2 regions of the Priestia sp. YIM B13489 genome follow, and region 1 is predicted to be linked to the other one. Evidence: riboswitches for the same ligand, from Rfam matches in the RefSeq annotation. Region 1 holds a riboswitch; the other holds the start of a gene.

The links. Region 1 has a riboswitch for S-adenosylmethionine ahead of ACFX4W_RS19685 (Na+/H+ antiporter NhaC family protein). Riboswitches for the same ligand answer to the same signal wherever they lie in the genome.
Region 2: it holds a riboswitch for S-adenosylmethionine, as region 1 does, so the genes downstream of both, ACFX4W_RS16975 (methionine ABC transporter ATP-binding protein) here and ACFX4W_RS19685 (Na+/H+ antiporter NhaC family protein) in region 1, are expected to answer to the same signal.

What each region holds. Positions count from the first base shown of each region.
Region 1 is NZ_JBHZOQ010000053.1:2,719,049-2,725,153, reverse strand. It holds gene ACFX4W_RS19690 (hypothetical protein) at 52-180, shown strand; gene ACFX4W_RS19685 (Na+/H+ antiporter NhaC family protein) at 220-1,530, opposite strand; SAM riboswitch class I at 1,616-1,722, opposite strand; gene ACFX4W_RS19680 (ABC transporter permease) at 1,824-2,591, opposite strand; gene ACFX4W_RS19675 (ABC transporter ATP-binding protein) at 2,584-3,495, opposite strand; gene ACFX4W_RS19670 (YtoQ family protein) at 3,666-4,106, shown strand; gene ACFX4W_RS19665 (Ger(x)C family spore germination protein) at 4,266-5,477, opposite strand; gene ACFX4W_RS19660 (spore germination protein) at 5,461-6,105, opposite strand, start outside.
Region 2 is NZ_JBHZOQ010000053.1:2,182,675-2,188,779, reverse strand. It holds gene ACFX4W_RS17005 (acyl-CoA dehydrogenase family protein) at 1-177, shown strand, start outside; gene ACFX4W_RS17000 (arsenate reductase family protein) at 293-649, shown strand; gene gcvH (glycine cleavage system protein GcvH) at 785-1,168, shown strand; gene ACFX4W_RS16990 (YusG family protein) at 1,248-1,493, shown strand; gene ACFX4W_RS16985 (toprim domain-containing protein) at 1,675-2,025, shown strand; gene ACFX4W_RS16980 (thioredoxin family protein) at 2,040-2,339, shown strand; SAM riboswitch class I at 2,520-2,627, shown strand; gene ACFX4W_RS16975 (methionine ABC transporter ATP-binding protein) at 2,759-3,784, shown strand; gene ACFX4W_RS16970 (methionine ABC transporter permease) at 3,777-4,445, shown strand; gene ACFX4W_RS16965 (MetQ/NlpA family ABC transporter substrate-binding protein) at 4,463-5,299, shown strand; gene ACFX4W_RS16960 (carboxymuconolactone decarboxylase family protein) at 5,422-5,787, shown strand; gene sufC (Fe-S cluster assembly ATPase SufC) at 6,027-6,105, shown strand, end outside.

The sequences.
Region 1 (6,105 bases):
CTAAACCCGTTACCATCGTGTTTTTACTCATTTACGTAAGGAGGTCATTTCATGGGTATTTTATTATTCATTTTATTATGCGGAATTGAAATTGGAGGAGCGGCTTATGCACTTAAACAGAACGAGACGCTTTGGAAGGAGTTAGATGATGAAAAGCCGACTGATTTTTTTAAACAGTAAAAAACCCTTAAAAAGAACATTCTTTTTAAGGGTTTGATATTACGCAGCTTCTTTAGATGACTTTGACTTTTTATTTAAACGAGGAAATCCAATTACAATTGCAATGATCCCGCAAACCGCTGTTAACATTGGGTAGAATGTAAATGGAATAATCTCAATCGGTGAAACTTTAGCAAATCCTGCTGCGAGAAGCATTTGCGCGCCGTAAGGGATAAGCCCTTGAACGCTGCATGAAAACAAGTCAAGCAGACTGGCTGATTTACGATTATCAATTGAATACTTATCAGAGATTTCTTTTGCTAACGGACCTGCCGTAATAATTGAAATCGTGTTATTAGCCGTTGCTAAATTTGTTAAACTTACCAGTCCAGCGATGCTGAATTCTCCGCCTTTTTTTGTTTGAATGCGTCGTGTTAATAAATTCAATAAGAACTGAATACCGCCATTATAGCGAATAAGCTCAACCATTCCGCCGATTAGCAGAGATAAAATAATTAACTCTGACATTCCGCCAATACCTTCTGTCACAGTTTTAGCAAGAGAAGAAAGCGTGTAGCTTCCGTCAGCTAATCCAATCACGCCGGCTAGCACAATTCCTCCGGTTAAAATGCTTAATACGTTTGCACCAAATATGGCAGCAACGAGTACGCCGACATAAGGCAAGATTTTAAACCAGCTAAAATCTTTAATTTCTACTGATGATGTATTGCCTAGCGTCATTACAAGCAATAAAATTACCGTAACAATCGCTGCAGGAAGGACAATAAAAAAGTTTACTTTTAATTTATCTGACATATTTGTTTTTTGCGTACGAACTGCTGCAATGGTTGTATCAGAAATTATCGATAAATTATCTCCAAACATTGCACCACCAATAACGGCAGCAATGGCCAATGTAATGGATACATGCGCTTGCTCACTGATTCCTACAGCAATAGGCCCTAGCGCAGCGATTGTTCCCATTGATGTTCCCATCGAAATGGAAATGAATGCGCCAATAACAAAGATTCCGACTACCACTAAGCTTTGCGGAAGCACAGAAAGCGCTAAGTTTACCGTTGAATCAACAGCTCCCATGCCTTTAGCAACTTGAGAAAAAGCACCTGCTAAAATAAAAATAAGCACCATAATAATGATATCAGGATGCCCTGCTCCTTTAGCAAAACGCTCCACTTTTACATTAAGTGAATCTTTGCGGTTCATAGCCAGCGCCACGATGGCTGCAATGATAATGGCTACTAATACAGGCAGCTTATAAAAATCTCCCGTTATAATTCCTGATCCGACAAACAGGACTAAAAAGACGCCCAGCGGTAACAGCGCCCAGCCGTTTCCTTTTTGTTGTTCCATTCTTAACACCTCTTGTTTACGTAATAAAAAAAGACCTCTTCTTATTGATAAGAAGAGGTCTCTTATTTGTATCATAAGATTACCCTTCTCATCTTCCAAACGAAACATCGTCTGCTGGATTTGGCACCGCACTGCGTACAGCCAGTTGCCGAGACATCATAGGGCCAGTCCCTCCGTCTCTCTTGATAAGAAGTTTATAGTTGTTTTAAAAATAGTCTTTCACTACTGTAATCTCTTTTTATTTAATTGTCAAATGCTATTTTAGAAAAATATATAGTGCGAAAATTCTCACATTAATTAGCTACGTCTCGTTTTAAAAACGCTGCCCAAGCTACGCCCATAAAGAAGACAAAATGAGCGACTAAAATAAAGATTGAAAATGGAATCGTCATGCCGTCAAACAGCGGCTTCATTCCGTCCATATACTGCACAAAGTTCGTGTTGGCAAATAATAAAAATTTCCCCCACCATAAGCCTAATTCTGATACCAGTCCTGCTACAGCTTTCGCCCCGATACTTACGACAATAGCCAGACTGGAAGCAAGCGCGCTGTTTCTAAATAAAGACGACAGCATGAATGCAAATGTCATCATCATAAACGTTTCCATATACGCGCTGTCATACGTAAGCGTAATGTTTTTAAGCAGCTGCGCATCTCCTTCTAGACTGGTAAAGCCAAAGAACAATGCTCCCCATACAAACGAAAAAAGCAAATAGCTCAGTAAATAATACAAGCTAATTAAAATGAGGGTTATGTACTTGGATGCTAAAATCGTTGAACGTCTAGCAGGGCGAATTAAAAGAAGCTTAATGGTACCTGCTTCAAACTCTTTTGCAACCATTGACCCTCCAACAGCAAGCGCGAAAAATTGAACGAGAATCAGCATACCTGAACTAAATGACAGGAAGTTCAAAATGTTGTCTTCTGTTCCTGCACTGTTTGCTACTTTCTTCATTAAAAGAGCCATACAAAGAGTTAAAATACCGATTGTAATAAACGTGACTTTTGTACTTCTTTTATGAAACCATTTCATATGTTCATTTTGAATTAGCTTAAGCATGGTGCTCTCCTTCCGTAACGGACATAAACGAATCTTCAAGCGTCTCATACACAGGAGTGATTCGGTAGACTAAAATATCGCTGTCCACTAATTTTTTATTCACAGCTGGAATTTGTTCTTTTACAATCGTCACGTCGATACTATGTGATCTCATCGTTACTTCAAATTCTTGTGATAAAAGATCCGCTGCTTTTTGCGCATCAGACACTTCAAATTCTACGTACGTTCCTTGATCTTGACGATTTGGAGATAGATCTTGAATGGCTTTTAACTCACCGTCTTGAATAATGCCAACGCGGTCACATAGTGCTTCTACTTCTTTTAATAAGTGGCTCGCGATTAAGATCGAAATTCCTTCTTCCCTGCAGAGGGTTTGTAAATATGTACGAAATTCTCTCATTCCCGCTGGGTCTAGACCGTTTGTTGGTTCGTCTAGTAAAAGCAATGCAGGCTTATGTAAAATAGCTTGAGCTACTCCTAAACGCTGTCTCATCCCAAGAGAATACGTCTTCACTTTTGCATGAATGCTGTTTTCAAGCTTTACTAAAGCAATCACTTCATCCAAGCGTTCTGATGTGATCCCTTCATGCATATTCGCAAAGTGTTTTAAATTTTGATAGCCCGTCAGATAATCATAAAACTCAGGGTTTTCAATAATCGCTCCAATTGATTTCATAGCTGATGTAAACTGTTCTTTTAAAGGAAATCCATTGACGATAATTGTTCCCTCTGTTTCTTTGATGAGTCCTACGACGGTACGAATTAACGTTGTTTTTCCAGAGCCGTTCGGACCAAGCAATCCGAAAATCTCACCGCGCTCAACCGATAAGGATACATCATGCAAAATGGTTTTCTTCCCAATTACTTTACTGACATGATCTACTTGTAGCACTGTTTCTGTCATCATGTACATCCTTTCTTTAATTAGCAATACGCTTTCTATTGTTTCTCTTTTTTAACTATTTGTCTACTATAACCTTATTTTTGGAAAAGTAGCCCATTCAAATCATTCGTATTATCGGCTTACATTTGATAAAATAAAACAAACTTTAGTTAGAGGAGGACTTCTACATAATGAACTTAACCGTATACCTTGCCGGGCAAATTCACGATAACTGGAGAGACGAAATTAAAAACCAAGCAGAACAATTAAACCTTCCCCTTACCTTTGTCGGTCCCATGACAGACCATGACCGCTCCGACAACATTGGAGAAGAAATTTTAGGAAAACAGCCTAACGCTGTCTTAAAAGATGAAGCTGCTTCTCAAATTAATAATTTACGTACGCAGGTGCTCCTTAAAAAATCTGATGTGGTTATTGCTTTATTTGGCGAAAAATACAAGCAGTGGAACAGCGCAATGGATGCGGCGACAGCCATTGCATTAGATAAACCGCTAATTTTGGTTCGCCCTGAAAAACTGCACCATCCGCTTAAAGAACTGTCAAACAAAGCCCAGGTTGTAGTCGAAACGCCAGAACAGGCTCTTCAAGCATTAGCTTATATTTTTGAATAACAAATAAGAGCTGTCGAAAACCGGCAGCTCTTATTTGTTATTTGTTGAGGTCTCCGTACTAAGCATGTGATGAGTATTTCGTGGGAAGTTCTGAGCTCATTATTCTTGGGGGCTTTTTTCATTTCTGACATAAAAATAAGCAAAGTTACAGTCGGTTGCTTACTTTTTTGAGCCGGATGCTCCATAATCTTTAATCGTTAACTTTACATCATAGTCAATTGGCACTTCACTAAATGTTTGATCCCAATTTTCTTTGACCCTCATCCATGCTCTGGGCTGCTTAATTCTCAATTGATTTCCAAATCCCGCCACATCAACTTTATATTTTGTTTGCATTTTTTCTAGTACGTGTCTTACCAGGTTCTTTACTTTTTTTTCTGAAGTTTTTTGCGCGTTTTGTAAAAATTGATTGTTAAAAGAGCTCCCTGAGGTCATCCAGCTTTCAGATAGCCTTCCCACTGATTCAATGTGTACATCAAAAGAGATATTATTTCCTTTAACATGAGGTTCAATATGACTTTTCATAGATTCTATTTCGTATACAATCAGCTGACCGGTCTTTTTATCAAAGCTTTTCACTAGTCCGCCTTTCCCTTTGCCTGTGATCCAAGTCAGACCATCTAGTTCTTCTTCATTCAAAAACCCAATCATTTTGTTTGTTTTCCCTTTAATTATAGCAGCACCAGCAAATTTGATTTCCCCATTTGCCGATAATACATTTTGCAACAGAAAACTAGATCCTGTTTGAATTTTGCTTGCTAATTTAATAAGCTGCATGGGTGGTAAAATTCGCATTGTTCGATAAGTATTGTCTATCATTCCATACAAGTGGAAAGCTGGGATCTCTCCTGGTGTTTTTGATTCTAACGTGTCGCTAGCTCTTCCTTTACTAATAAACACAAGGCAACTAGGTCTAAAATCATTGTCCCGAAGAGTTTGGTCCACTAATTGCTCTAAACTATACGCTCGTGCAAGGGCCTCACTGATAACCATTACTTTCATATGGGGACTAGTTAAAGGAGTGTCACTTCTTAAAGATAATTCACGAAGCATTTGAAAAGGAGAATCTCCTGTTTCCGAGATATTTACGTAAGATTTCTGCTGCGGTCCTCCTTGTTTAGTAGTTGAACTTGCGACTTGAGGAGTGATAAGTTGATAAGTTGACGTAATCAGGTTCTTTTTAGTATATCCTTCTCCTTGTTCATCAAATTCTTTTTCAGCTATGGACTCCTTAACTTTATCATAGGCCACACCCACTCCAAAACTTTGCTCTTCAATTTCATGACTGCTCCAGCAGCCTGCCAGAGGAAAGAGCAAAAAAACAGAAAACAAAATCAATAGGAACTGGAAATGGTCAAAGGTCGGTTTCATACTTTACTCCCTTTACTTTTGAAATAATGAGAAGAAGCAGCGGCAAAAAGCCAAATAAAACTAAGGCGATATTGCCAATCACATCTCCCAATTTAAATACATCATTAATATTTTTAGGAATCATGGAAATAAGATATATAACCGGAAGCAAACCATACATAAATGGATGAATGTTTTTTTGGAAAAGCTGAGACAGTCCTAATGAAGCGGCGTAATGATTAATAGTAAAAGAAGCAAACATCTGCATGATCCATACAACTAGCAGCAAGGAATCAAATCGTTCAAAAATCAAGCCTGTCAGCTCAAAACTCCTTATTAAATCGAGCGTTGGCCATGTTCTTATTACTACTCCATCAATCGATAATGCTCCGATAACCATTACAACAGTAATCACATAAATAAATATAGGAATAGTAATTCCAACCAGCACAGCTTTTCCTGCTTTGTGTGGTTCTTTCATAAAAGCTAAAATGATTAATATGATTTCAGGACCCGTGAAGGCAAGAGCAGTTGTTTTTACCCCTTTTAGTACAGGAAGGACTCCTGATCCAAGTACTGGGCGCAGATTATCTATTTCAAATATTTTCATACTCATAAAAGCTACCAGTAAAAAAAGAATAACGGTAAT
Region 2 (6,105 bases), 540 kb from region 1:
TTTAATCGAATTGAAGCAGATGCAAAGGAAACGTTAATTGGCGTTGAACAAGGTGATACGCTTAGAGTCATGCTTTCGTCTCTTCGCAAGTTAACTCGCTATACACCAATTAATGTAATTAGTGTAAAGCGCGAGATTGCAAAAACGCTTCTAGAAGTAGAGAAGTTCACAGTTTAAGGGAAAAGGAGCTCGTTTTACGAGCTCCTTTTTGTTTAAGAAGCCTCTATCTAGGTAAATGATAAAGGATGTGTTAAAATACGAAAAAAGCTTAAAATAAAGGGTGGTTGACGAAATGTCATTATTTTTTTATTCATATCCAAAGTGTGGTACGTGCCGAAAAGCCAAGAAGTGGCTGGATGATAACGGAGTAGCGTATGAAGAAATCCATATTGTAGAAAACCCGCCAACAAAAGAGCAGCTGCAATCTTATTATCAGAACAGCGGCTTAGAATTAAAAAAATTCTTTAATACAAGCGGTAAAAAATATCGCGAATTAGGACTTAAAGATAAAGTAAGCAGTGCGAGTGAAGATGAACTTCTGTCGATTCTTGCGTCAGATGGCATGTTAATTAAGCGTCCGCTGCTAACAGATGGACAAAAAGTAACGCTTGGTTTCAAAGAAGAGCAGTTTGAGGACGTGTGGAAGTAAGTTTTCAAATAGAAAATTTTTACCTTTTACGTTACACTGTTAATAGGAAGTTATTTTAGGTTGTAGAAAGTGTTCTCCACGTTGAAGGCGCTTTTTATATAAACAAATTACGATACATATTTTGGAGGGATTAAGATGAGTACACCAAAAGATTTGCGTTATTCTGAAGAGCATGAATGGGTAAAAACAGAAGGAGACGTTGTCCGCGTAGGTATTACGCATTTCGCTCAAGCTGAGCTTGGCGACATCGTATTCGTTGAACTGCCAGAAGTAGGAGCAACAGTAGAAGCTGACGAGCCGTTTGGCAGCGTTGAATCAGTAAAAACAGTTTCTGAGCTTTACGCACCAATTAGCGGTGAAGTTGTAGCAGTAAACGACAACTTAAGCGATAGCCCTGAACTTGTTAATGAATCTCCATACGAAGAAGCATGGATGATTACAATCAAACCGTCTGATGCTTCTCAAGTAGATAAGCTAATGACAGCAGAGCAATACGAAGAAATGACAAACGAAGGATAATATTCCTCCATAAATTGTCTTTATGAAAAGTTTTTGACTGGACACTCTATTAGTAAACAAGCTAAAGGAGTGTCTTTTTATGTTTGAAAAACAAAAAATGGACGTTACAGATCGCGTTACAGCTAAATTTCATGACGGCGGTATGAAATTATATGTTGATAAGCAGCCAATTGGTGAAGTTAGTTACGGAACAAGCGGCAATGAATACCGCTTTGAAGAAGGTTATTCGCAAGAAAATAATAAGTTCTATCAATATACGGATGTACAAAAACAAGGTGAAACGCAAAAATATACAGACTGCGACGAAGAAGCAGGATGGTGCTAAACAGTGGCAACTGCCACTGTTTTTCTTGTCTTATGGAAACAATATGGCCTAAGCTGCTTTTTAAAACAGTTCTTTCTTGCAAATTTCTTTTAAAAAACAGGTGAACTGTGATACATTAACGAATATTGTATAGCATAAAGAAATGATGTTACTATACAACTGACGATTATGGGTGATGAAAATGGGGCTAATTGAAATTGAAAAAGTAATTATTGTCGAAGGAAAATCAGATAAAAAGCGTATCCAAGATATCATTCGAGAACCAATTGAAATTATCTGTACAAACGGTACGATTAGTTTATCAAAGCTGGATGAAATTATTGACTGTACGTTTAACAAAGAGGTATACATACTTGTTGACTCTGATGATTCAGGGAATAAGCTAAGAAAACAATTTAAACGAGAGCTTCCGGAAGCAGAGCATCTATATATTGATAAAATGTACCGAGAGGTTGCTGCCGCCCCTAGACATCACATAGCAACAGTATTACTGAGTGCCAATATCGATGTTAATGCAGAATTTTTAACATAAAAGGAATGAGCAACATGCAAGAATGGAGCGAAAAACAGCTTGAAGATCAGTTAAAAGAAGGACAAAGAACGTTTATCTTTTTCCATACACCTTTTTGCGGGACATGTCAGCTGGCAAAAAAAATGTTAACCGTAGCAGAAGCGATGCTGCCCGGTGTGACCATCGGAATGAGCAATTTAAATTATATGCCTTCAAAAGCAGAAATATTTTCAATTGAAAGTGTACCTTGTTTGATTGAAGTGAAAAATGGCGAAATGGTAAAAAAACTCTATGCGTTTCATTCCATCGAGCACGTACTTGAAGAGCTTCGATAATCAAACGTTTGTTTAAAATGAAGAAATTGAAAGAGAGTGAACCGTTGGGGCTGTTGGAATCTTGGGATATTATCCCAAGAACAAAACCTGTTGACAGCCTATCTGACACATGCTAAAATCACACTCATGAATGTTCATAAATGAATGAATATTTCCCAAAAACAAAATAATTGTTGCGAACTCTTATCAAGAGAGGTGGAGGGACTGAGCCCTGTGAAACCCGGCAACCGTCAGACTAACTGAAATGGTGCCAATTCCTGCAAAGCTATGTGCTTTGAAAGATGAGAGAAAGGATTAAATATCGAGCCTTTCTGTCATGCGCAGAGAGGCTTTTTTGATGGGGAAAATTGTTTTACGGCTTTTTCATCCTATAGGGCAACCTAACATAATTAAGTTTTTACTAAAGAAGGTGAAGAAATATGATTACATTAACAGACGTTACAAAAATTTATCAGGCCAAAAGTGGTCAAATAACAGCTGTTGATAATGTGAATCTAACCGTTAACCAAGGTGAAATTTACGGAATTATTGGTTATAGCGGAGCGGGGAAAAGTTCTTTAATTCGCTTGCTAAACGGGTTAGAAACACCAACGACAGGAACGGTAGAAGTAGCAGGTAATGATATTGGAAAAATTAAAGGCGGAAAACTCAGAAAAGCTAGACAAGAAATTAGTATGGTATTTCAGCACTTTAATATCTTGTGGTCGCGTACGGTGCGAGAAAATATTGCTTTTCCGTTAGAAATAGCAGGGATCTCAAAAGAAAAAAGAATGAAACGAGTAGACGAGCTTATCAAGTTAGTCGGGCTTGAAGGGCGTGAAAATGCTTATCCATCACAGCTTAGCGGTGGACAAAAGCAGCGTGTTGGTATTGCTCGAGCGCTAGCCAATAACCCAAAAGTATTGCTGTGTGATGAAGCAACATCAGCGCTTGATCCTCAAACGACAGATTCCATTTTAGATCTGTTAGTAGATATTAATGAGAAGCTAGGGTTAACCATTGTATTGATTACTCATGAAATGCACGTTATTCGTAAAATTTGTCATCGGGTAGCCGTTATGGAAAATGGGGCAGTGGTAGAAGAAGGACAAGTGCTAGAAGTATTCAGAAAACCTAAGCAGCCGATTACAAAACGGTTCGTTCAACAGATTTCTGAACCAGAAGAAACGTTTGAAACAATTGAACAAGTACAGGGGTTATATCCAAGCGGGCAAATTATTCAGCTTACGTTTGTTGGCGGAAAAGCAGAGCAACCGCTCATTACAACGATTTTAAAACAGTTTGATGTAACGATTAATATTTTGCAAGGAAAGATTTCTCATACACAAACAGGTTCATACGGGACGTTGTTCGTTCATTTAGATGGAGAATTAACAGAAGTTGAAAAAGTCATTGCATACATTCATGAGCAGCAGGTAGAAGTGGAGGTAATGACAAATGCTTGAGAAACTATTTCCGAACGTTATTTTAGATGATTTTATTCAAGCGACAAATGAAACACTATATATGACGGCTATTTCAGTTATAGCCACGTTTGTTCTAGGTATTTTATTGGGCTTGCTTTTATTTTTAACGTCCAAAGGACAGCTCTGGCAAAACAAACCTTTATATGCCATTGTGTCAGCAGTTGTAAATATCTTTCGTTCCATTCCATTCATTATTTTAATTGTTTTACTGATTCCATTTACCAAAGCATTGGTAGGAAGTATTTTAGGCGCTAATGCAGCGTTACCTGCTTTAATTGTGGGAGCAGCACCATTTTATGCGCGTCTTGTAGAAATTGGTCTGCGTGAAATTGATAAAGGTGTTATTGAAGCTGCTAAATCAATGGGAGCAACAACAAGCACTATTATCTTTAAAGTGCTGTTACCTGAATCGCTGCCAGCTTTAATTTCTGGTTTGACGGTAACGACGATTGCGCTAGTCGGCTATACGGCAATGGCGGGTGTGATTGGAGCTGGAGGTCTTGGGAATCTTGCATATTTAGAAGGATTCCAGCGCAGTCATAATGATGTAACGCTAGCTGCTACGATCTTAATTTTGATTATTGTATTTATTATCCAACTTATTGGAGATGCGATTACTGCAAAAATTGATAAAAGATAAAGGGAGGATTATTTATTATGAAAAAATGGCTTTCGGCTTTAGCACTAACATCTGCGCTAGTAGTAGGATTAGCTGCATGTGGATCTAACAATGGATCAAAAGATGAAAAGAAAATTGTTGTGGGTGCATCTAATACGCCTCATGCTGAAATTTTAGAACAAGCAAAACCGATTTTAGAAAAACAAGGAATCGACTTAGAAATTAAAAAATTCCAAGATTACATCTTACCGAACACAGCTCTTGCAAACAATGAAATTGATGCAAACTACTTCCAGCACGTTCCTTATATGAATTCAGTGCTGAAAGATCACAAGGGTGAAAAAGGGTATGATTTTGTAAGTGCCGGTGCCATTCACATTGAACCAATCGGTATCTACTCTAAAAAATACAAAAGCTTAAAAGATCTTCCGAAAAACGGCACAGTTATTATGCGTGATGCAGTAGCAGAGCAAGGACGTATTTTATCGATTTTTGAAAAAGCCGGCGTAATCAAATTAAAACCAGGCGTAAAGAAAACAGATGCACAAATTAAAGATATCGTAGAAAACCCGAAGAATTTAAAATTTAAAGCCGATGTTGAAGGCGGATTGCTACCTCAAATGTACAAAAATAATGAAGGTGACGCTGTTGTTATCAATGCTAACTATGCTATTGATGCTGGCTTAGATCCAGTAAAAGATCCAATCGCAGTGGAAAGCAAAGAAAATAACCCTTATGCAAACATCATTACGGTTCACAAAGGCGACGAAAATAAAGATACAGTGAAAGCTTTAGTGAAAGTTCTTCACTCTAAAGAAATTCAAGACTACATTAAAGAAAAATACAAAGGCGGAGTACTGCCGGTAAATAAATAATAGAAGAAAAGCGCTTGTCCACTCTGGGCAAGTGCTTTTTTTGTATGCGTGAAAACGAATAACTCTTATTTTTCTCACGCATACTAACCGTGAAAACTTTACTGATGATGGGAGCTGACGTTATGCAGCAAGAAGCACGTCATTCAACTGAGCAAGCACTTCATGATTATAAAATGGGTGTTGGGAAATTTAGCGAAAAATTGCCGGAAGTAACAAAAACGTTTAATGCGTTTACTGAAGCATGTTTTGGAGAAGGTTCTCTTTCTAAAAAAGAAAAGCAGTTAATCGCGCTAGGAATCAGCGTAGTAGCTCAAGACGAGTACTGTATGATTTATCATACAAAAGGCTGCATCGATCAAGGCGCAACTGAGCAAGAAATTTTAGAAGCATGCGGAGTGTCAGCAGCATTTGGCGGAGGCGCAGCGATGAGTCAGTCCGTTACGCTTGTCCAAGAGTGTATTTCAGAACTGACTAGCCACACGCACTAAGTAAATAAAGAGGGTAAAAAAGCTTGTCTTAGAAGGCTCTATGGAGTCTTTTAAGGCAACTTTTTTATGAGTGGATTTAGTCTTGAAAAACGTACATAATGGTTTAAAACCTTTTGGGTCAAAAGGTTGCTATAAGTTTTCATTTGTTATAAGATTGTAATGAGAATAAAATGAGAATAATTAAAAAGATATAGGTATATCGTTTTTTACTATATACGTCTATAACTGGAGGTTTTAATATGGCAGGGTCAACTTTAACAATTAAAGATCTTCATGTTGCAATTGAAGGTAAAGAAATTTTAAAAGGTGTTAATTTAG